2 regions of the Virgibacillus sp. 6R genome follow, and region 2 is predicted to be linked to the other one. Evidence: predicted binding sites of a transcription regulator. Region 2 holds the regulator's gene; the other holds the start of a gene.
What was found. The regulator Rex, encoded in region 2, represses fermentation and respiration genes when NADH is low (regulators of the CRP and FNR family bind a similar motif). The targets are predictions, from matches to a motif close to TTGTGAAATATTTCACAA.
Positions count from the first base shown of each region.

Region 1: a site for Rex is predicted at 3,985-4,002, ahead of adhE (bifunctional acetaldehyde-CoA/alcohol dehydrogenase). Genes of this name have one in related genera too.

Region 1 covers NZ_CP017762.1:618,559-629,565, forward strand. The annotation lists gene leuS (leucine--tRNA ligase) at 1-1,788, opposite strand, end outside; T-box leader at 1,988-2,205, opposite strand; gene BKP57_RS02960 (tRNA 5-(aminomethyl)-2-thiouridylate-methyltransferase MnmM) at 2,313-2,888, shown strand; gene adhE (bifunctional acetaldehyde-CoA/alcohol dehydrogenase) at 4,022-6,619, shown strand; gene BKP57_RS02970 (tetraprenyl-beta-curcumene synthase family protein) at 6,761-7,831, opposite strand; gene BKP57_RS02975 (gamma carbonic anhydrase) at 7,913-8,431, shown strand; gene BKP57_RS02980 (C39 family peptidase) at 8,542-9,396, shown strand; gene asnB (asparagine synthase (glutamine-hydrolyzing)) at 9,550-11,007, opposite strand, start outside.
Region 2 covers NZ_CP017762.1:1,593,950-1,604,956, forward strand. The annotation lists gene groL (chaperonin GroEL) at 1-126, opposite strand, end outside; gene groES (co-chaperone GroES) at 193-477, opposite strand; gene BKP57_RS07240 (CPBP family intramembrane glutamic endopeptidase) at 1,025-1,735, shown strand; gene BKP57_RS07245 (YdiK family protein) at 1,862-2,065, shown strand; gene BKP57_RS07250 (redox-sensing transcriptional repressor Rex) at 2,153-2,806, opposite strand; gene BKP57_RS07255 (ABC-F family ATP-binding cassette domain-containing protein) at 3,360-5,288, shown strand; gene BKP57_RS07260 (FtsW/RodA/SpoVE family cell cycle protein) at 5,403-6,578, opposite strand; gene tsaD (tRNA (adenosine(37)-N6)-threonylcarbamoyltransferase complex transferase subunit TsaD) at 6,785-7,795, opposite strand; gene rimI (ribosomal protein S18-alanine N-acetyltransferase) at 7,792-8,244, opposite strand; gene tsaB (tRNA (adenosine(37)-N6)-threonylcarbamoyltransferase complex dimerization subunit type 1 TsaB) at 8,252-8,947, opposite strand; gene tsaE (tRNA (adenosine(37)-N6)-threonylcarbamoyltransferase complex ATPase subunit type 1 TsaE) at 8,972-9,421, opposite strand; gene thiL (thiamine-phosphate kinase) at 9,437-10,405, opposite strand; tRNA gene BKP57_RS07290 (tRNA-Asp) at 10,780-10,856, opposite strand; tRNA gene BKP57_RS07295 (tRNA-Met) at 10,934-11,007, opposite strand, start outside.

The sequences.
Region 1 (11,007 bases), 980 kb from region 2:
TGCACCATGAGACTCTAGTACATCGTCGGGATTTACAACATTCCCTTTTGACTTACTCATTTTTTCATTGCCTTCTCCAAGAATCATTCCTTGGTTAAATAACTTCATGAACGGTTCTTTGGTTGGTACGGCACCTATATCATATAAAAACTTATGCCAGAAGCGTGCATATAGTAGATGAAGAACAGCATGCTCAGCCCCGCCAATATATAAATCAACTGGTAACCATCGCTTTAGAGCATCCGGATCAGCCAACTGGTCACCATTTTTCGGATCAATATAGCGCAAGAAATACCAGCAACTTCCTGCCCATTGTGGCATTGTATTTGTTTCTCTTCTTCCTTTCATACCAGTTTTAGGGTCTACGACATTTACCCACTCTGTACAATTAGCTAAAGGTGATTCTCCAGTACCCGAAGGCTTAATGTTATCCATTTTTGGTAATTCTAATGGCAATTCTTCTTCAGGCACAGTTGTCATCGAACCATCTTCCCAGTGGATAACCGGAATTGGTTCTCCCCAATAGCGCTGTCTAGCGAACAACCAGTCACGAAGGCGGTACGTTATTTTTTTTGTACCTTTTTCATGCTCCTCCAACCAGTCAATTATTTTAGAAATGGCTGCATCTTTACCTAGACCATTCAAAAATTCAGAATTAATATGTTCACCATCACCAGTATAAGCTTCTTTTGAAATATCTCCGCCTGCAACTACTTCAACAATCGGAAGTTCAAACTTTGTAGCAAATTCATAGTCCCTTTCATCATGTGCCGGAACCGCCATAATTGCTCCTGAACCGTAACTCATTAACACATAATCAGCAATCCAGATTGGCATCTTGTTACCATTTACAGGATTAATCGCATATGCACCTGTGAATACGCCTGTTTTTTCCTTTGATAATTCTGTGCGTTCTAAATCAGACTTCGTTTCAATTGCATGGATGTAATTATCGACAGCTTCTCTTTGTTCCTCTGTTACAATTTTCTTCACTAAAGGGTGTTCTGGAGCGAAAACGGCGTATGTGGCTCCAAACAATGTATCGGGTCTAGTTGTAAACACTGTAAATTCCTCATTAAAGGAAGCAATTTCAAACCGAACCTCAGCACCTTCAGATCTGCCAATCCAATTACGTTGCATATCTTTTAAGCTCTCAGGCCAATCCAATTCTTCCAAATCCTCTAACAGTCGATCCGCATATGCAGTTATTCGCAACATCCATTGCTTCATCGGCTTGCGGATCACGGGATGGCCTCCTCGTTCGCTTTTTCCATCGATAACCTCTTCATTTGCTAATACCGTTCCTAAAGCAGGGCACCAATTAACTGGAACTTCATCCATGTATGCTAGACCACGTTCATACAATTTTATAAAAATCCACTGTGTCCACTTATAATAGTCAGGATCTGTTGTGTTGATTTCACGGTCCCAGTCGTAAGAAAACCCTAGTGCTTGGATTTGACGCTTAAAAACAGCTATATTCTTCTTCGTAAATTCCGCTGGACTATTGCCTGTATCAATGGCATACTGTTCAGCTGGAAGACCAAATGCATCCCACCCCATTGGGTGCAATACTTCATAGCCTTGCATTCGTTTCATTCTGGAAATAATATCAGTAGCTGTATACCCTTCTGGATGACCTACATGCAAACCTGATCCCGATGGATACGGGAACATATCTAGTGCATATATTTTTTCTTTTTCGGAAAACGTATCCGTTTTAAATGTTTTATTCTTCAGCCAATACGTTTGCCATTTCTTTTCTATTTGCTGATGATGGAAACTCATGTATTTTCCTCCCTTTATCTTCAACTTAGGCAATTCAGACATTAGTTCAAGCGATTGCCAAGTATTATTATTCAAGCAGAAATATGTTTGGGACGTAGTAAGGCTTCGTGCCTGTCATTCAAATTTATCCGCTATATTCTGCACAGAACTCAAAATCATTACGTCATCAAAAAAAGCATCTCTATCCCTCCTTAGTTATAGAAGGGACGAGATGCTATTTCCCGCGGTACCACCCAATTTAATGCATGATCTGCATTCGCTTAAAATCCGTAACGTGGACATACGTCAGAAACTACATAAAAATTCGCTTCTGCAACGGCTCAAGGCGAGTTCATAAATATTCAGGGACAGTTTCCACCAATCACTGCCTCTCTATACCTGAAGGGATTTATTACTATTCCTCGGCATTGTCATTATCCTATCCTATTATATCGAATTGTAATGAATTCGTATCGCTTTGTCAAGACAACGTATGACTCAATCTGATAAAATAACAATGAATAAGTCAATAAAAGGAGATAATCATGTTGCACGGAATTTTACACTATGCCCATTATTTACTAGAATCAACGATCGAAAAGGATGAAACGGTTATTGATGCTACCTGCGGAAATGGAAAGGACACATTGTTTTTAAGCAACGTTGTTGGCGCAAACGGTCATGTCCTGGCATTTGATATTCAAGCACAAGCAATCCAAACAACCAAACAGCTAATAGAAGATCATCAAAAAACGAATGTATCTGTCATTCATGATAGCCATGAAAACTTAGAAAAATACTTACCTACGAAAGAAATGTTAATTGGTGGAGCTGTATTTAATCTTGGCTATTTACCTAAAAGCGACAAATCCATCATAACAAACGCTGCTTCAACCATTTCCGCCATCAACACGATTTTACATTATTTAAAAACAAACGGCCTAATTGTTATCGTTGTCTATTATGGTCATCAAGGAGGACAAGAAGAAAAGGAAGCTGTATTAAAACATGTAATGCAGTTAAGCCAACGTTCCTATCATGTATTACAATATCGATTTATTAATCAAAAAAATAATCCGCCCTTCATTATTGCAATTGAAAAAAGAAAACGAAGATATTAAGTTTATAGCTGCTACATCATTAAAACAAAACAAGCAGTACATAAAGCGTATCTACAATCAGGGTTTTCTTTTATCCTTCTTTAAAGATTAGTTAGTACCACAAGGTTATCTAACCTAAAGGTCTATAAACAGAAACGTTCATTTAACCTGCAGTTGGATCCTCCACTTACCTCCCTAGGTTTCACTTCTTAGCATGGAAGTGGAGGAGATCTTATTGCCAGTTACAACAACTTCTACTAAGCACGACTCCAAGCATCCCATATTTTTTTACACACTACTCTAAAAAGTTCTCTGCCTCTGCTTGTGAAACGGGGGGGCGTATGTAAACATTCAAAACAATAAAGTAAATCTTCAATTAGTGAGGGTTTTCATTCCTCCTCCACGGATTGTTAGCACCATAATGGAATGACTTAAAGGCGTTTAAGAAATAGAGCATAGGTACTTGTTACCTCCCACTTAGACTTGTTACAGTACAGATTATTCAACTCCTGTTAAGTAAGAGTCTTACAACAGCTTATATGCGGGATAAATTTCCTGCTCCATTTATAAAAAAATATACTGACTTAACTATTTTCTTCCTATATATTAGCTGCATAATTACTTTGTTTTCTTCAAGCAGCATCCATCATTGAGCAAGGGCGCATTTCACCTAACAAAGTTATAGTCTTTTTCAAATCTTTTAGCATATAGCACTCCAAACAGCATTATTGTATACACTGTAAATGAACACCAATCAGTGTGGCTTTTCTTTCATCCCCGCTAGATTGTCTATGACCAAATGGATGACCTTAAACGAATTGGGAATTTATTATGCTGCTAACCCCCATAACTCCCCAAAGTGAAGTTCTTAGGTATGTTTCGTAATCACTTAGGACTTGAGCAATTCTCGATAATTCTATCCACGAAAGTCTTATTAAATCATAGAAGTAAGGTAAAAGCATCGTCTGTTCACAAAAAATACATAATCCTATTAAACCAATAATGGAAACGTTTGCTTGTTATAGTACAGCGATTACAAACTAAAAAGTATGCTCAGTATTTCACAAAAGGTGTGGAAATTTATAAAAACACGTTATATAATGAAGGTGTAAAAAGATTGCTCAGTATTTCACAAACTAAGGAGGAGTCCTATTATGACTGATAAAACAAGAGGAAAAGAAGAGCAAGTTGCTACCAGAATTGATCAGTTAGTTTCTCAAGCTGAAGAGGCTTTAGAAGGTTTAAAACAGTTAGATCAGGAAACGATTGATACAATTGTCAAAGAAATGGCCTTAGCTGGACTCGACCAACATATGCCACTAGCAAAACTAGCAATTGAAGAAACCGGACGAGGGGTCTTTGAAGATAAAGCAATCAAAAATATTTTTGCAACGGAATATATTTACCACAATATTAAATATGATAAAACTGTTGGTGTAATTCATGAGGATGAACAAGAAGGAATCGTAGAAATTGCTGAACCTGCTGGAATAATCTGTGGAATAACACCAGTTACAAACCCAACATCTACTACGATGTTTAAATCACTCATTTCGATTAAAACAAGAAACCCGATTATTTTTGCTTTCCATCCTTCTGCTCAAAAATGTAGCAGTCAAGCAGCAAAAGTATTATTGGATGCAGCAATCAAAGCAGGGGCACCTAAAAATTGTATACAGTGGATTGAATCTCCTTCTGTAGAGGCTACGAAGGGATTAATGAATCATTCCGGTGTATCGCTTATCTTAGCTACTGGTGGATCTGGTATGGTTAAATCTGCTTATAGTTCTGGAAAACCAGCTCTTGGAGTCGGTCCAGGAAACGTGCCTTGTTATATCGAAAAAACAGCGCAAATAAAACGAGCTGTTAATGATTTGATTTTATCCAAAACATTTGATAATGGAATGATCTGTGCTTCTGAACAAGCGGTTATCATTGACCAAGAGATTTATGATACGGTGAAACACGAGCTAGTTGCCAATAATTGTCATTTCCTAACAGAAGAAGAAAGAAAGAAAGTAGAGAAACTCGTTATCAATCCAACTACCTGTGCAGTCAACCCTGATATTGTCGGTAAACCTGCATATGAAATTGCTAAAATGGCTGGAGTAAATGTAGCTAAAAACACAAAAATATTACTAGCAGAAATTGAAGGGGTTGGACCAGAATTTCCATTATCCAGAGAAAAATTAAGTCCTGTACTAGCTTGCTACAAAGTAAATAGTACAGAAGAAGGTTTAAAGCGTGCTGATGAAATGCTTCACTTCGGCGGACTTGGGCATTCAGCTGTTATTCATTCCACTGATCAACAGGTTATCGAAACGTTCTCGCTCCGCATGAAAGCAGGAAGACTTATCGTAAATTCCCCTTCTTCTCAAGGAGCTATCGGCGATATTTACAATAATCATATGCCTTCTCTTACTTTAGGCTGTGGAACGTATGGAGGAAACTCGGTATCAACAAACGTCGGAACGATTAATTTAATGAACATCAAAAAAATGGCGCGGAGGAGAAATAATATGCAATGGTTTAAACTACCTCCTAAAATTTATTTCGAAAAAAATGCAATTCAATATTTAGAAAAAATGCCGGACATATCAAAAGCATTTATTGTCACAGATCCTATGATGGTTGAGCTTGGTTACGTCGATAAAGCACTTTACTATTTGCGGAAACGTCCTGATTATGTTCATTGTGAAATATTTTCAGATGTCGAAGCTGACCCATCAATTGATACTATCCGTAAGGGTACGGCGTTAATGCAACAATTTAAGCCAGACGTTATTATCGCTATCGGTGGTGGATCACCAATGGACGCCGCTAAAGCAATGTGGTTATTCTATGAGTATCCAGATGCAGATTTTAATGCCCTAAAACAAAAATTCATGGACATTCGAAAACGTATCGTAAAATATCCGAAGTTAGGACGACTTGCTCAATTAGTATGTGTGCCGACTACGTCAGGAACGGGCTCAGAAGTTACATCTTTTACAGTTGTTACCGATAAAGAATCAAATACTAAATATCCATTAGCTGACTATGAAATGACACCAAATGTTGCAATCGTTGATCCGCAATTCGTTATGTCTGTTCCAAAGCAAGTAACAGCTGATACTGGTATGGACGTATTAACACATGCCATTGAAGCTTATGTATCCAACTTGGCGAATGATTATACAGATGCACTTGCCATCAAGGCCATCCAATTAGTGTTTCAATATTTGCCGAAAGCATATCACAACGGAAATGATGAGTTAGCTAGAGAAAAAATGCATAATGCATCAACGATAGCGGGAATGGCATTCTCCAATGCGTTCTTAGGAATTAATCACTCATTAGCACATAAACTAGGGGCTGCATTTGGTATTGCGCACGGTAGAGCAAATACAATTTTACTGCCACATGTCATTCGTTACAATGCGAAAAAACCAGAAAAATTTGCTACATTCCCTAAATACGCTTATTTTGTTGCTGATGAACGTTATGCAGAAATAGCAAAAGCTCTAGGACTTCCAGCAAGAACGGTTGAAGAAGGAGTAGAAAGCTTAGTTCAAGCAATCATTAAGCTTGCTAAAGAACTGAATATCCCAATGAGCATTAAGGATACAGGCGTAAATAAACAGGAATTTGAAGCAAAAGTTGATACCCTTGCTGAACTAGCATTTGAAGATCAATGTACTACAGCCAATCCGAAGCTACCTTTAATTACCGAATTAGCCACTATCTATCGTGACGCATACAAAGGAATATAACATCCAAGATAAAGTTGAAGATAGTTTTCTTCCTGAACTTGTAAAACCAACGCTTTATAATTCACATATTTACAGTTTCTACCCTACCCAAGAACAGTAAACTGTACTGAACCGTTGTTACTTATTTGTAACAGCGGTTCTTTAATGTATAAACTGTTTAAAAAAATAATATATTCTTGTATTACGATAAAAAAACATAGCAGGCTTTCCAGCAGTTTGAAACAGCAGCTGTTTGAAGGGCGTTGAATCATTTATGTGATTTACTTTCCCATCCCCTAAATATAATCCAACCAACCCTTGAACAACCATCTTATGGAAGCTTGGATTAGGTATGGTACCTGCATATACCTTTGCCTGCTCACAAAAATATTGGAAGCGTTCATGCATGACCGTTTGACTTTCATAGTACGAACAGAAATTTAAGTCGCCCTCCTCTTTATCCTCCTGTTGATCTATATAATAATCCAGTAGAATATGCAACCCTTGTATATAAGGAAAATAAGCTGTCACAATTTTATTTGCTAATTTTCGATGCAATCTCCCAGCCAAACTGTACGCCATTAAACAAAAAATCCCTAAAGTTGATCCAGTTGCAGCTGAGAATTCATACCACGCTAATGGATGGCAATTTTTCTCTTTTGACCAATTTGTTAAACGCGGAACCCTTTCTTCTTGTTTAACATGTTTATGCACTTGTAAATCACTATACAATCTTGTCAATTGTAAAGCCTGCTCTTGATATGTCGGAATATCATCTAATTTAGCAACGACATCGTTACACGTTTGTACAAGTTGTTGCAAGTAGCCATTATCTTGTTTGTGGTGAAAAAATGCATAATAATCTTTCGGCTCTGACCTTGGACAATGGGCATCTATCATAGATGTATGCAACAATGAAAAAGATGACGGGTCCAAGGTTGTACTTCGATCACATAAATTGTCTAAATAATCGCTAATCGTTTGATAAGCAACAATAAAACGTATACACTCTCTCCACCTAGCCCCTGATAACAAAGCATACACTGCTCCGCCTTGACAATGAAATCGTTTTTCAGACATGCTTGCAAGCGCCTGAAAGCGCAATTCTTCATCAGGTATTTCATCGGCTCGCTGTTTCCAAACAGCAAGCTCCTTGCTTACTGCTGGAAAGATCTTTCGATAAACTGTTATCATTAAAGGGATAGGTGTGCTTGGTACTAGATTACTCAACATGCTGCCTCCGTTCCATTTTCAAGCATTCTTATAATGTTTGTTTCCATTACTATTATCATCATATTTTTTAGGAGGATTCAAATGATACAGTCTTATAAAGGAATATATCCAACGATTCATGATTCTGCATTTATCGCAGATGACGCAAGCATTATCGGTGATGTTACCATTGGTAAACAATCTAGCATATGGTTTAAGACAGTCATTCGTGGAGATGTCGCCCCAGTAATTATTGGAGAGCGGATTAGTATCCAAGACTTATCTGTCCTGCACCAAAGCCCTGGCATCCCGTTAGTTATCGAAAACGATGTCACAGTCGGACATCAGGCAACATTACATTCTACATATATACGTAAACATGCCTTAATTGGGATGGGTTCTATTTTGCTAGATGGTTCTGAAATTGGCGAGTATGCCTTTATCGGCGCTGGAAGTCTTGTACCACCTGGAAAAAAGATCCCTCCATATACATTAGCGCTAGGCAGTCCAGCAAAAGTTGTCAGAGAGCTGACAGAGGACGACTTCGTGGAAATGCAGCGCATTTGTCAATCATATGTTGAAAAAGGAACTATCTACAAACAACAACAACTGGATAAGTAATAGTGGCAAAAAAATTGAACTTTTGACAAACAAAGCCGATATATAAATAAAGGAGCCTTATTAAATAGCACTGTTGAAGATTCACTTTAACTCACAGGGAGATTGAAAAGATGAACATTATTTTATTTAGTGTTTGTTGTATGCTGGCTACTGTATTATTCTATATTAGTTCCAAGCAAAAAATAGCTTGGGTAAAAAAATCCTTTATCATATACGGTTTTATTTTTTCTATCACTGCTATTTCTGTGTTAACTCTTTTTGTTATGGAACATAAAGCGGCTTTCAAACAGTTGATCCAATATACAATCCCGGTTCACGAAGACAATCAGTTATCACCAGAAGAGAGAAAACTATCGAAACACACCATTCAAAAAAAAGTTAAAATGGATGTTCCTAAGATAGAGCAGCTTCCAGAATTACCGAGAGGCTGTGAAGTAACTAGCTTATCAATGCTCTTAAGGCATAATGATATCCGTATCGATAAAATAGAACTAGCGCAGCAAGTAAAAAAAGATCCTACGCCTTATACGAAAAAAGACGGTGAAATATTTTTCGGTAATCCGTATCGTGGGTTTGTAGGTGATATGTATTCATTTGACACACCGGGTATGGGCGTTTATCATAAGCCAATTGCTGCATTAGCTAAACGTTATGCAGGTGATCGTGTAAAAGATTTAACCGGAAATGACTTTAAAACAATCATTACAGAATTAAATCATAAGCGACCTGTATGGGTAATTATAAATACAACTTACGATAAACTTCCAGAAAGTCAATTTACCACTTGGAATACAAAGGACGGAAAAATCGATATTACGATGAAGCAACACTCCGTATTGATTACAGGTTATGATGAAAACTACATTTATTTTAATGATCCATTAAACTTTGCAGAGAAAGCACCTATCGATGAGTTTCAAGCTGCTTGGGAACAAATGGGAAAACAGGCGATCACCATTGATTAAGAGGTGATCGCCTGTTTTTAACAAAGTCATAATGACTTTGAAATCGTAACTTATTCCATGGCGTAGACAATGAACTACTTCACTATCCTATTTAGATTAGTTGGAAAGGTAAAGCAAACATGCAGTTTAACTTGTCAGCTTCCTATCCTAATATTAAGAATGGATTAATTCCGCTTCGTTTTCATTTAGGTTAGCAGCAGTAAACTTTTTTTCAACAAAGTTTTGGTGCCATAGCATGAACATAAGCACCGTCCATATTTTTCTGCTATAGTCCCCTTTTCCTTGGCAGTGAGCTTCTAGCAGTTCAAGTATATAGTTCTTGTGTAATAAATGGTCTGTCTCACTTTCATGAATCAGTTGTTTTGCCCAGCCATTTAACTCATTCTTAAGCCAATGACGAATAGGTACTGGGAAACCTAATTTTTTTCGGTCTAGCACATGATCTGGAATGATTCCACGTGAAGCCTCACGCAACAGACTCTTCGTACTACCGTTAGCTATTTTCAAATCAACTGGAATTTCATTTGCGACACGAAATACTTCCTTATCCAAGAACGGCACTCGTAACTCAAGAGAATGAGCCATCGTAACACGGTCTGCTTTTAATAAAATATCTCCACGCATCCAAGTATGAATGTCTACATATTGCATTTGGTTCACGTACGGATAGTCTTTTACCTGGTCAAATAATTTGCCTGTTATTTGCTGGTAAGATAAATGATCATTATACGTTTTTAATAGCTTTCTTTTTTCGTTTTCTTCAAACATTTTTGCATTTCCAATATACCGTTCACGCAACGGCGTTGTTCCACGATCTAGGAAGCTTTTTCCTTTCACTCCTTCAGGTAATATAGCGGAAACGCGTTTCAGCAATTCCTTCACAGGTAACGGAAGCTTATCGAATATTTTCAATGAGCCAGGCTCCCGATAAATATTGTAGCCCCCAAACAATTCATCAGACCCTTCTCCAGACAGCACAACTGTTACATGCTTTCTCGCTTCTCTGGAAACAAAATACAATGGTACGCAGGATGGATCAGCTAATGGATCATCCATATGCCACATGATTTTTGGTAAGTTGTCTACATATTCTTCCGGTGAAATCATGTAGGAAATGTTTTCCACATTCAGTTTATCTGCTGTTTCCTTAGCTACATCGACTTCTGAATAACCATCGCGTTCAAAGCCAACTGAAAATGTCTTAATATCTGGATTAAATTCTTTAGCTATGGATACGATTAACGTTGAATCGATACCCCCAGATAGGAATGACCCAACTGGAACGTCACTACGCATATGCACGTTAACAGAATCATACATGACATCTTGAATTTTTTGAATCCAATCTTGCTTTTCTCGAAGCACAGGATGAAATGTAGCATGCCAATAACGTGTAAATTGAATAGGTTGTCCAGGTTTCTTAATGAAATAATGGCCTGGCTCTACTTTTTTAATGCCGGCAGTCATTGTCATTGGTTCCGGCACGTATTGAAAACTCAAATAATGCTGCAGAGCAGCTTGATCTACTTCTTCTTGTTCCATCATTAAGGTAATACTTTTTTTCTCTGATGCAAATGACGTCCCAAAGGAATTTTCATGATAAAAAAGTGG
Region 2 (11,007 bases):
TTTTTTATCTAATACAACGTTACGTCCCTTAGGTCCTAATGTAACTTTTACCGCATCTGCTAATGCATCTACACCACGTAGCATTGCGCGACGAGCATCTTCACTAAATTTAATTTCTTTAGCCATCGATAAGTCCTCCTTTGATTTGTTCAAGTTAGTTCAAATTAAGTATTTTCTATATTTATATCGAGATTAGCTTACTACAGCCAGGATGTCGTTCTCACGAAGAATTAAGTATTCTTTGCCTTCGTATTTCACTTCCGTACCGGCAAATTTAGAGAAAATGATACGATCTCCTTCTTTTACTTCCAAGGCAATTTTTTTCCCATCTTCTGTTACGCGACCAGAACCAACTGCAACAACTTTTCCTTCTTGAGGTTTTTCTTTTGCAGAGTCTGGAAGTACGATACCGCTTGCAGTTTTTTCTTCTTGTTCAACAAGCTCGATAACAACGCGATCTCCTAGTGGTTTAATCATGTGTAGAAAGCCTCCTTAATCCTATTCTCATATTTTTATTAGCACTCGAATCAGGTGAGTGCTAATTCCAATTATTATAATAAATAATTCCAGATAAAAATGCAAGTATGAAAGCATAATTTTTTTATTTTGTTTTTTTACATGCAGTAAAAAAGAAGCATAAACTTTAACGGATAATATGCAATATACCAAACTTTTTAGTCTAATTACCATCATACATATACGTTCAATCTTTCTGTTATATAGAATCATCTATTTATGATAAAATAACATGTACATTCTATGTTATCGTTAATAGATGAGATGAATCAAATATAAACTACTTAAACAATGAATAGTATTTTTGCTGGGTTTTTAACTCCCCATAATAAAATACTGTACGGTTATAAAAACTATACTAAAAAATTCTGTTTTTCTCCATTTGCTTCAAAATACATTAGTTAAATGGACTATTAATTTACTTGCTTTTTCTTCATCCCATTAGGAAAAATCATAAGAAGTATGAATAGAATCTATATGTACACCAAAGAAAAGGAGTCGTTTTATTTTGCCAAAAAGATATTGGTGGGTTATTATTACCTACATTATTACACAGTTTTCTGTCTTTTTAACAGCGAATTTAGTATATAATGCATTTACAGTTTCCAAAGGAGAAGCAATTGTTTATGGATCGATTATCAGTTTTGTATTAGGTCTTATTGTCGTACTGTTCTTGATGAAGCCTGATATGAAGCTAGGATTGCAGCAACGTGATGGTGCTTCTGTTGGAGGGATCATCATCTGGTCACTTTTAGGTGCGTTTATAGCTATATTTAGCCAAGGCATAGCTAACTTTATTCAAACGATGGTATTTGGAGTTGAACCAGGCTCCGAAAACACACAAGGAATCATGGAAATGACTCGAGCTGTCCCTTTATTTATGATCATTCCAATTCTAGCTGCACCCATTTTAGAAGAAATAATTTTTCGCAAAATTATTTTCGGAGGTCTTTATAAACGGACGAACTTTTTTATTGCAGCACTTTTATCTGCAGTTATTTTCGGTTTGATTCACCGTGAACCGCAGCATATTTTAGTTTACGGAACAATGGGGCTCGTGTTTGCTTATTTATATGTGAAAACAAAGCGAATCATCGTTCCCATTTTTGCTCATATGGCAATGAACGGGCTTGTTGTAATTGCACAATACAACATTGATCCCGCAGAACTGGAAAAACAGCTAAATGAACTGCAAACTATTCTCTTTGGTTATTTTTAATTATAGTTAGCGGGAACCAGATACAGCTATGTTCTGGTTCCTGCGCTGTTGTAATAGACAAAGATTTCGATTAATTAAGATTGGACGTAAAATAAGAAAACGTTTTATTGTTGGAGGCTTTAAATTATGAGAGTTTCACCCAAGACAATGGGGATCATCTATCTTATTATGGGAGCATTCTTTACATATGTTGCTATTTTAAGTGTAGACGAGACAATGTGGAATATAACAACGATGGTCTTAGCATTATTTGCTACGCTTGAGACTGGTGTTGGCATCCGTTTACTAGCTATTCACTTTCAGCGCAAACGGAACAACAAGCAGGAATAAGGGGGACACTTCCTTATTCCTGCTTGTTTACTCTAGAAAGCATATAAATTTGTTAGCCCACTGCAGAAAAAGCTATATCCACCTTACTTACTCCTCTTCCTCTTCTTCATCTGTGGTGAGAGGGTAATGTTTTAAGAAATAAACCAATGCTTGTAATTCTACTGCTAAGTCGATATGATGCACTCGAATATTTGGTGGTACAGTAATTCTCGCTGGTGTGAAATTCAATATTCCTTCAACACCCTGTTCAATTAAATGGTCAGCCATACTTTGTGCTTCACTTGCGGGGATAGTTAATATCGCCACTTGAATATCGCCCAATTTATCATCTAATTCCTCAATATGGTACACTGGAACATCACTAATCGTGGTTCCTACTTTTTTAGGGTCGCTGTCAAACGCCATTTTAATTGCTATATTATTGTTTTTCATAAAATTATAATGTAAAAATGCCGTACCTAAATTACCAACACCAATAAGTGCAACATCTGTCGTTTCATCCTGATCCAATGTTTTCCGAAAAAATTCAAGCAAATATTCCACATTGTAACCGTATCCTTTTTTACCTAACGCTCCAAAATACGAGAAATCTCTGCGAATTGTAGCTGAATCAACTTTAACCGCATCGCTGAGTTCTTTTGAAGATACACGCTTTTTTCCTTGATGATTTAAATTGTTTATAAATCGATAATACAGTGGTAAACGCTTTGCAGTCGCTTGAGGTATTTTATTTTGCTCCATCATATTAATTCCTTCCTTTACTTCAATATTGGTTGTTCGTTAAAACATACTATCAACTAATATCTCGGCTCTACCGTTAACATTTTCCTAACAAAATTGTGTATCGCTTACATAAAAAAGCAACAAAAAATACAAAACCAAAGTTCTTATGCTATAGGCAAGGATGCTTCATACTTTAAAATGATTCATTATCTCGATACAAATATCGTCCATTCTAAAACAATGGGCTTTGCGTAAATTTATTCGAATCATTTACACTTCCATATACAAAGAGCCTAATGCACTATTACTCCCTTCCTATCAATTTCTTGTTATTCCTATGTTTAAAAAATGGAAATTAAAGGCAACTTATTCGTCTTTCTTTTTCTTTTTTCATGTAAGCAGGGAAAGGTAGATACCTAAAATAACGTAAAGCTTTTTTATAATATATTTAATCTCTCACTATCTCTCCTTTATTTTAACAGAAATATGGAAATAAGTCGTGACTTAGTTCACAATTATATTGATTGATTTTAGGAAAGTAAGATACACTAGGAGAGATGGGGTGAATATAATGATACTGATGCAAATCAACGGACTCACAAAATCATTTGGTGCTGATAAAATCTTATCAAATATAAAGCTGGAAGTAAAAGACCATGACCGAATAGCAATTGTTGGAAGAAATGGCTCGGGGAAATCTACTTTATTGAAAATAATGGCAGGAGAACTAAGTTACGATCAGGGTGAATTATTCCGACCTAAAGACCTGACAATGGGTTATCTCGCACAACATACGACGCTAGAAACTGAAAAAACGATTTGGCAGGAAATGCTTACTGTGTTTCCTGAATTAAAAAAACAAGAACAACAGCTTCGCTTCATGGAACAGCAAATGGAGCAAGCTACAAACTACAGTCCAGAAGCTTATCAAAAATTATTACATGATTATGACCGCCTACAGCACAGTTATGAACAAAATGGGGGTTATACTTATGAAGCAGATATAAAAGCCGTCTTGAATGGATTGAATTTTCACATGTTTGATTATGACACACCGATTCAAACACTAAGCGGCGGGCAAAAAACAAGGCTTTCATTGGGAAAGCTGTTGTTAAAAAAGCCGCAGTTGCTTATTTTAGACGAACCGACCAACCATTTGGACATTGAAACATTAAACTGGCTTGAAAGTTATCTAAGCAATTATCCCGGGGCTGTAGTTGTTGTATCACACGACCGCTATTTTTTGGATAAAACAGTGTCTATTGTTTATGAAATCTCTCGGCATCAGACAAAACGATACGTGGGAACTTATAGTAAATACTTAGAGCAAAAAGCACTTGATTTTGAAAAAGAATGGAAAGAATATGAAAAGCAACAAACAAAAATTATGAAAATGGAAGACTTTATTCAGCGGAACATTGTACGAGCTTCGACAACGAAGCGAGCCCAAAGCAGACGTAAACAACTGGAAAAAATGGAAATAATAGATAAACCATTAGGTGATGAAGCCTCTGCATCGTTTTCATTTAGGATTAACCGTCGAAGTGGCAATGATGTGCTGAAAATAAACGACTTGTCGTTCCGGTATCCAGGTGAAACAGATTATTTATTTCAACATGTACATCTGCAGATCAACCGAGGAGAAAGAATTGCTCTTGTTGGGCCAAACGGAATTGGTAAAACGACGTTATTAAAAATGGTGACTGGACAACTAAAATCGACTCAAGGAACTATTCAGCTCGGAACCAATGTACAAATCGGCTATTATGATCAGGAACAAGCAAACTTACACTCCTCCAAAACAGTACTTATGGAATTATGGGATGACTACCCAACGACAAATGAGAAAGATATTCGAACCGTACTCGGTAATTTCCTGTTTTCCGGAGATGACGTCTTAAAGACTGTAAATGCTTTAAGTGGTGGTGAAAAAGCGCGATTAGCTTTAGCAAAATTGATGATGCAAAAAGCAAATCTATTAATTCTCGATGAACCTACCAACCATTTAGATATCGATAGTAAAGAAGTATTAGAAGCGGCATTAATCGATTTCCCTGGTACGATCTTATTTGTTTCGCATGACCGTTATTTTATTAATAAAATCGCTGATCAAGTGGCAGAACTGCAAAAATTAAAAACGACGATCTATCTTGGAGATTATGATTATTATTTGGAAAAAAAGGCGGAAGAAGCAGAATTAAAACGATTGAATAAAACACAACAGGATAGTGGCAAAACCTCCTCTGGTGAAAGAAGACTTGATTTTGAACGTGATAAACAAATGCAGCGAGAAGAACGAAAGAAACAAAGGCGAATTGAGGAACTGGAAACAGAAATTGAACAGTTAGAAGGTCAAGTAGAGCGATTGGAAGGCCAGATGGAATTACCAGAAGTATATCAAGATCATGAAAAAGCGTTGGAACTATCGCAAGAGGTAAATCAACATAAACAGAAGATCGATCAATTAATGGAAGAATGGACAATATTGCAGGAAGATTAACTCCCCCACATGACATTTGCTTGTCATGTGGGGGAATTTCAATTTTATATACACGAAGACCGACAATGAATTTTTGTGGATAAAACAGGTGTTATCGTTTCTTATCCACAAGCACTATTTAAATAAATAATCGTTTTGGATAGAGTTTTCCACAGCAATCCGGTAAATCACTCCGAAACCGAGCATCGCTGCCATCACCGAGCTTCCACCATAGCTTACTAAAAGTAGCGGTATTCCTGTTACTGGCATGATTCCTAAAGCCATGCCAATATTTTGAAACACGTGGATAAGCATTAGGCTCATATAGCCAAAACAAGTATACGCAGCAAAGGCAGAGTGTTTATAAATCGAAAGACCAATCATCACCAGTTTGTACAGGAAAATAAAGTACAAAAAGATAACGAGCGCACTGCCGACAAAGCCAAAGCTTTCACCTATAATAGAGAATATAAAGTCAGTTTGCGCTTCGGGAAACGACACTTGCTGATTACCTAACCCTTTGCCAAATAATTGTCCGGAGCCAAGTGCCATAAAGGCCTGATCAAAATGCCATGAGGCATCACTTGCTTCCTGCGTTGGATCAAACCAAGTCAGTATTCGGTCTATTTGGTATTCCTGCTCTTTACCGACCAAATCTTTTGCTAAATCAGGAAACTTAACGATAAAAGCTAACACAGCTCCCAAACCAGATGAAATACTAACAATTAATGTGGTGATAATCTTCCAATTAATACCTGAAAGGATAATAATAACACCAGCTATAAATAGATAAACCATGGACGTACCAAAGTCAGGTTGCTTCATAATCAATAACACCGGAGCAGCTACAATGGCAAGGATTTTAAAGAGCAATTTTAAGTCCGATTTGATTGTCGGTATAACAAATTTTTCTTTATGCTTGTGGATAATTGCTGCCATATAAACGATCGTCGTTATTTTTGTAAATTCAGATGGTTGGATAGTAGCGACCTTCAAATCAAACCAGCTTTTTGCTCCATTTCTCGTTGGTGCAATACTTTCTGGACTAATTATCAACACTAAAAGTACGAACAAACCAAATGCATAAACGTATACACTTGTTTTATAAATCTGTTCCACATCCAAATATTGAATGGCGGCTACAATACCAACTCCAACCGTAAACCAAACTGCCTGCTGTAATAAAAAGTTTTTACCCTCATATTGCTCTAATTGTTGTGCATTATAAATGGCAAGCAGACTAACACATACAAGTAAAATAAAAATTGAAATTAAATCTGTTTGTACAAAATAGGATTGCTTTTTTGACATTGCTGATCACCAAATTTCTACATTTACTCTAATTCTAATTATCCACACCGTAAACATGTTTGCAAGTAGTTAATCGCAAGTTATTATGGAAGTTATTCACAATATCCACAACCAACATAGCATTTATCCACAAAAAATATCCACTAATGTAATATTGCTATAACAATATTTTTCACAGTTATGCACAGGGTTGTGTATAACTTGGGTTACTTTAATGGCATAGAGGCACGAGCGTTTAAGTCCAGTGTAGACCGTTTTCCTTGTGCAAAAGCAATCGCACCAGCAGCTGCAATCATCGCAGCGTTATCTGTACATAAATAAAGTGGGGGAATTTGTAAAGGAATCTTCAAATTTGCAAATTCCTGTTGTAAAGATGACCGAAGCCCTTTGTTTGCAGCGACACCTCCAGCTACTATCACTTGCTTTACGTTATAATGTTTTGCAGCCCGCACTGTTTTAGTTGTTAACACATCTACCACACTCGCTTGAAAGCTAGCTGCAATATCCTCCGGTTTCAACGTCTCCCCACGTTGTTTTGCATTGTGGATTGTATTTGTAACCGACGATTTTAATCCACTAAAGCTGAAGTCGTAGCTTCCCTCTTCCAGCCAAGCACGTGGGAATTCAATCGTTTCTTCTCCCAGCCCTGCTAATCGATCAATTCCTGGTCCGCCTGGGTAAGGTAAATCTAACATCCTAGCAACTTTATCATAAGCTTCTCCAGCTGCATCATCTCTAGTTTCTCCGATTAGTTCATACTCACCATGCGCTTTCATAATCACCAACTCTGTGTGACCACCAGAGACAATCAGTGCAAGTAAAGGAAACTGGAATTCCTGTTGCAGGCGATTTGCATAAATATGCCCAGCAATATGATGTACTCCGATTAATGGCTTGTGCTTTGCAAAAGCCAGCGCTTTTGCCGCATTCACCCCTACCAGAAGCGCGCCTACTAACCCCGGTCCTTCTGTAACAGCTATTGCACTAATCTCATCCCAGGAAACAGCTGCTTGCTCCATCGCTTGCTCTAATACATATGTGATTTGCTCAACATGGTGGCGTGAGGCAATTTCCGGCACAACGCCGCCAAAACGCTTATGGCTTTCAATTTGTGAAGACACGACATTTGCCAAGATTTCCTTGCCATTTTTCACAATTGCAACGGCAGTCTCATCACAACTTGTTTCAATACCTAATATTAATAATTCTTTATTCATTTTATATTCACCCACATTACAATTGCGTCCTCCTGGTTATCTGTATAATAATGCTTACGAATTCCACCTGGGACGAGCCCAAATTTCCGATACAGTTTTTGGGCAACTATATTGGATTGTCTTACTTCTAACGATAAACGACAAACTCCGTGGATCAAGGCATGATGCATCATGTGTTGGAACAAACGCTCACCCAGCTTTTTTCCACGATATGAAGGCAAAATGGCAATATTTGTAATTTGCGCGTCATCAAAAACAATCCATAAACCTGCATATCCTACAATATTTCCGTTATATTCAATTACAAAATAATGAGCATGAGGGTTTTCTGTAAGTTCCTGATAAAAAATCTCCATCGTCCAAGCTGTAGAAAATGACTCCTTTTCTACGCGCATGACAGCATCTATATCTGTTAGAGCCATTTTTCTAATTATTATTTCATTATTCATCACTATGCTAACAACCTTTATTTTTTTCCAACCATTTAGCCTCTGCTTCTGCTAAGCGAAGATAATTTGGACGAAGTGTATGTGTTAGCTCTGGTTGTTTTCCTTTTGCTGCAGCAATTAAGTGCACTCCTCGAAGCAAATGGTCTGGTTCCTCAGGGATGACTGCTAAATCGTCCAGTACTGCCTTAATCTGCTCTTGATGAATCGCTATGTCTGGACTTAAAAATAATACTGGTTGATTCAAACTGCTAAGTTCCTCAAGCAAATCATCCATAGCAAAATTTTCTTCTTTCCGGATAAGTTTCATCGTATTATTATCCCAGCGATAACATCCTGTATACACTAATCCTCTTCTCGCATCAAAAAAAGGGCAGATGACACCATTAAAAAAGCGCCCTTGATATGCCAGTACTTCCAAGCTTGAAACACCAATAACAGGTATGTTTAATGCCCAGGCCATGGATTTAGCGGTAGCCAATCCGATTCGAACCCCTGTATAGGAACCCGGACCTTTTGCAACAATTATTTTTTCCAATTGTTCAGGTTTCATATTAACTTCTTTCATTAGTTGATCAATTGCAGGCATTAAACGTACGGAGTGATTTTTCGCTAAATTGGTAACTATTTCACCTACCACTTTATTATCCCGTTGAATGGCAACAGCTAATACTTGATTAGATGTATCCATTGCAAGTATATTCATGTAAATAACTCCTCATATGTCGAATTAGCTTTTTAATTGCTCTACTACCCACTCGAAATGACTTCCATGTGGGATAAATGTAATTTTCCGCGACTTTTCATCAATAGCGGTGAGTTTAACTTCCAAATACTTTTCTGGTAAAAAAGAACCGATAAACTGCGGCCATTCCACAACTGTAATACCTTCACCATTAAAGTACTCATCAAAACCTATATCTTCTTCACTATTTTCCAAGCGGTACACATCCATATGATAAAAAGGTATTTCTCCTTCATACTCCTTAATTATCGTAAATGTGGGACTCGATACATTTCGTTTCACTCCAAGCCCTGCGGCTATTCCCTTTGTAAAGGTGGTTTTTCCAGTACCAAGATCACCTTCTAGTGTAACGACATCTCCCGGATTTAACAACATAGCCAAATTTTCCCCTAAATGAATTGTCGTATCCTCTGTATTTGTTGTTATCTCATACATTTGCAAACCGTACACCTACTTTAAATGATTATATCCTTGTTTAAGTAATCTTTCCAACTGATGATTTCCTTTTTGTATATAAACATAATTATGATTGGCTTCAAAAAACACCTTACCTATCTGTGTTAGCGGCAAATTTAATTGCTTAGCAAGCGCCACTAATATTTCCCAATTTTTTGGGGCAACTGTCCCGATTAACTCAAAATCTTCTCCACCAAAATACTTCCATTGCTGTTGGTCTTCCTTGGAAAACTGGGAAAAACTATCATGCACTGGAATTGCTTCATCATGCAGTTGAATACTTACCTTCGAAGCTGTAGCAATTTCTGCTGCTTCATTCGCTATCCCGTCACTCACATCATTTAACGCTACACGAATATTTCCAGGTATGCAAGCTGCAAAGGCAACACGGGGTGTTGGCATACGATGACGTTCAATAAAATAAGCAGCATCCTTATATTCCATTTTATTGGTCAAAATATGGTAACCAGCTTGTGAATCGCCTAAGGTCCCTGTGACAAATACAACATCGTCAATCTCTGCATGACCCCTGTAACGGACTTGTTCTTTGGCTACATAGCCCATGACTGTGATTGATAAAACGAGTTCATTCCCAGATACTGTGTCTCCACCAATTAGATCCATACTATAGTGTGTTGCTATCTCTTTCATTCCTTGAAAAATATGTTGCACTTCCTGGCTAGACCAATGACGAGGAATAACAATAGAAGCTAAATAAAACGCTGGCTGTGATCCCATAGCTGCTAGGTCACTAATATTTGCTGCCAAAGCACGATAACCAATATGGAAAGCTGACATCGTGTCTTTTCGAAAATGGATACCTTCTACAAACGTATCCACCGCAGTAACGATATCCATTGTATTTTGACGAAACACAGCTGCATCGTCACCAATGCCTTTTATTAATGAAGATTGTCTATAAGAATTTTGCTTGATCGTATCTATAAACGTAAATTCATCCACTATCCATCACCAAATTTCATACATAACTATATTTATGATAGCAAAAATTGTTGAAAAAAGGAAAAGGAAATACTGGATTTATCGTGAAAAGATATCATTTACTACGATGAAAAGAATACTTTATTTGGCGAAAGTTTTAAAAGTTGTTTTTTCCATGAGGCGTTCTTTACTATCACTAGTATTTGCAACATAAAGTGAACGGTATGTATGAGCATATGAATTATATTCTATATGAATGTAATTCACTTTCATACTTTATAGTAGTTTAGAGGATTGCAGCATTTATGTTCATCACATCTGGATAATATTTTAAAGCAAATAAAAAAACACATGATTTTGTAAACTAAAACCATGTGTGTTAAATTCAATTTATCTGGCGGTCCGGACGGGACTCGAACCCGCGACCTCCTGCGTGACAGGCAGGCATTCTAACCAACTGAACTACCGGACCAAAAAATAAATTTGTTCAACTATTATGTGATCTGTTGAACAAGTTATGTTTAAGATATATTAAAGCAAATAAAAATTTGGTTGCGGGGGCAGGATTTGAACCTACGACCTTTGGGTTATGAGCCCAACGAGCTACCAGACTGCTCCACCCC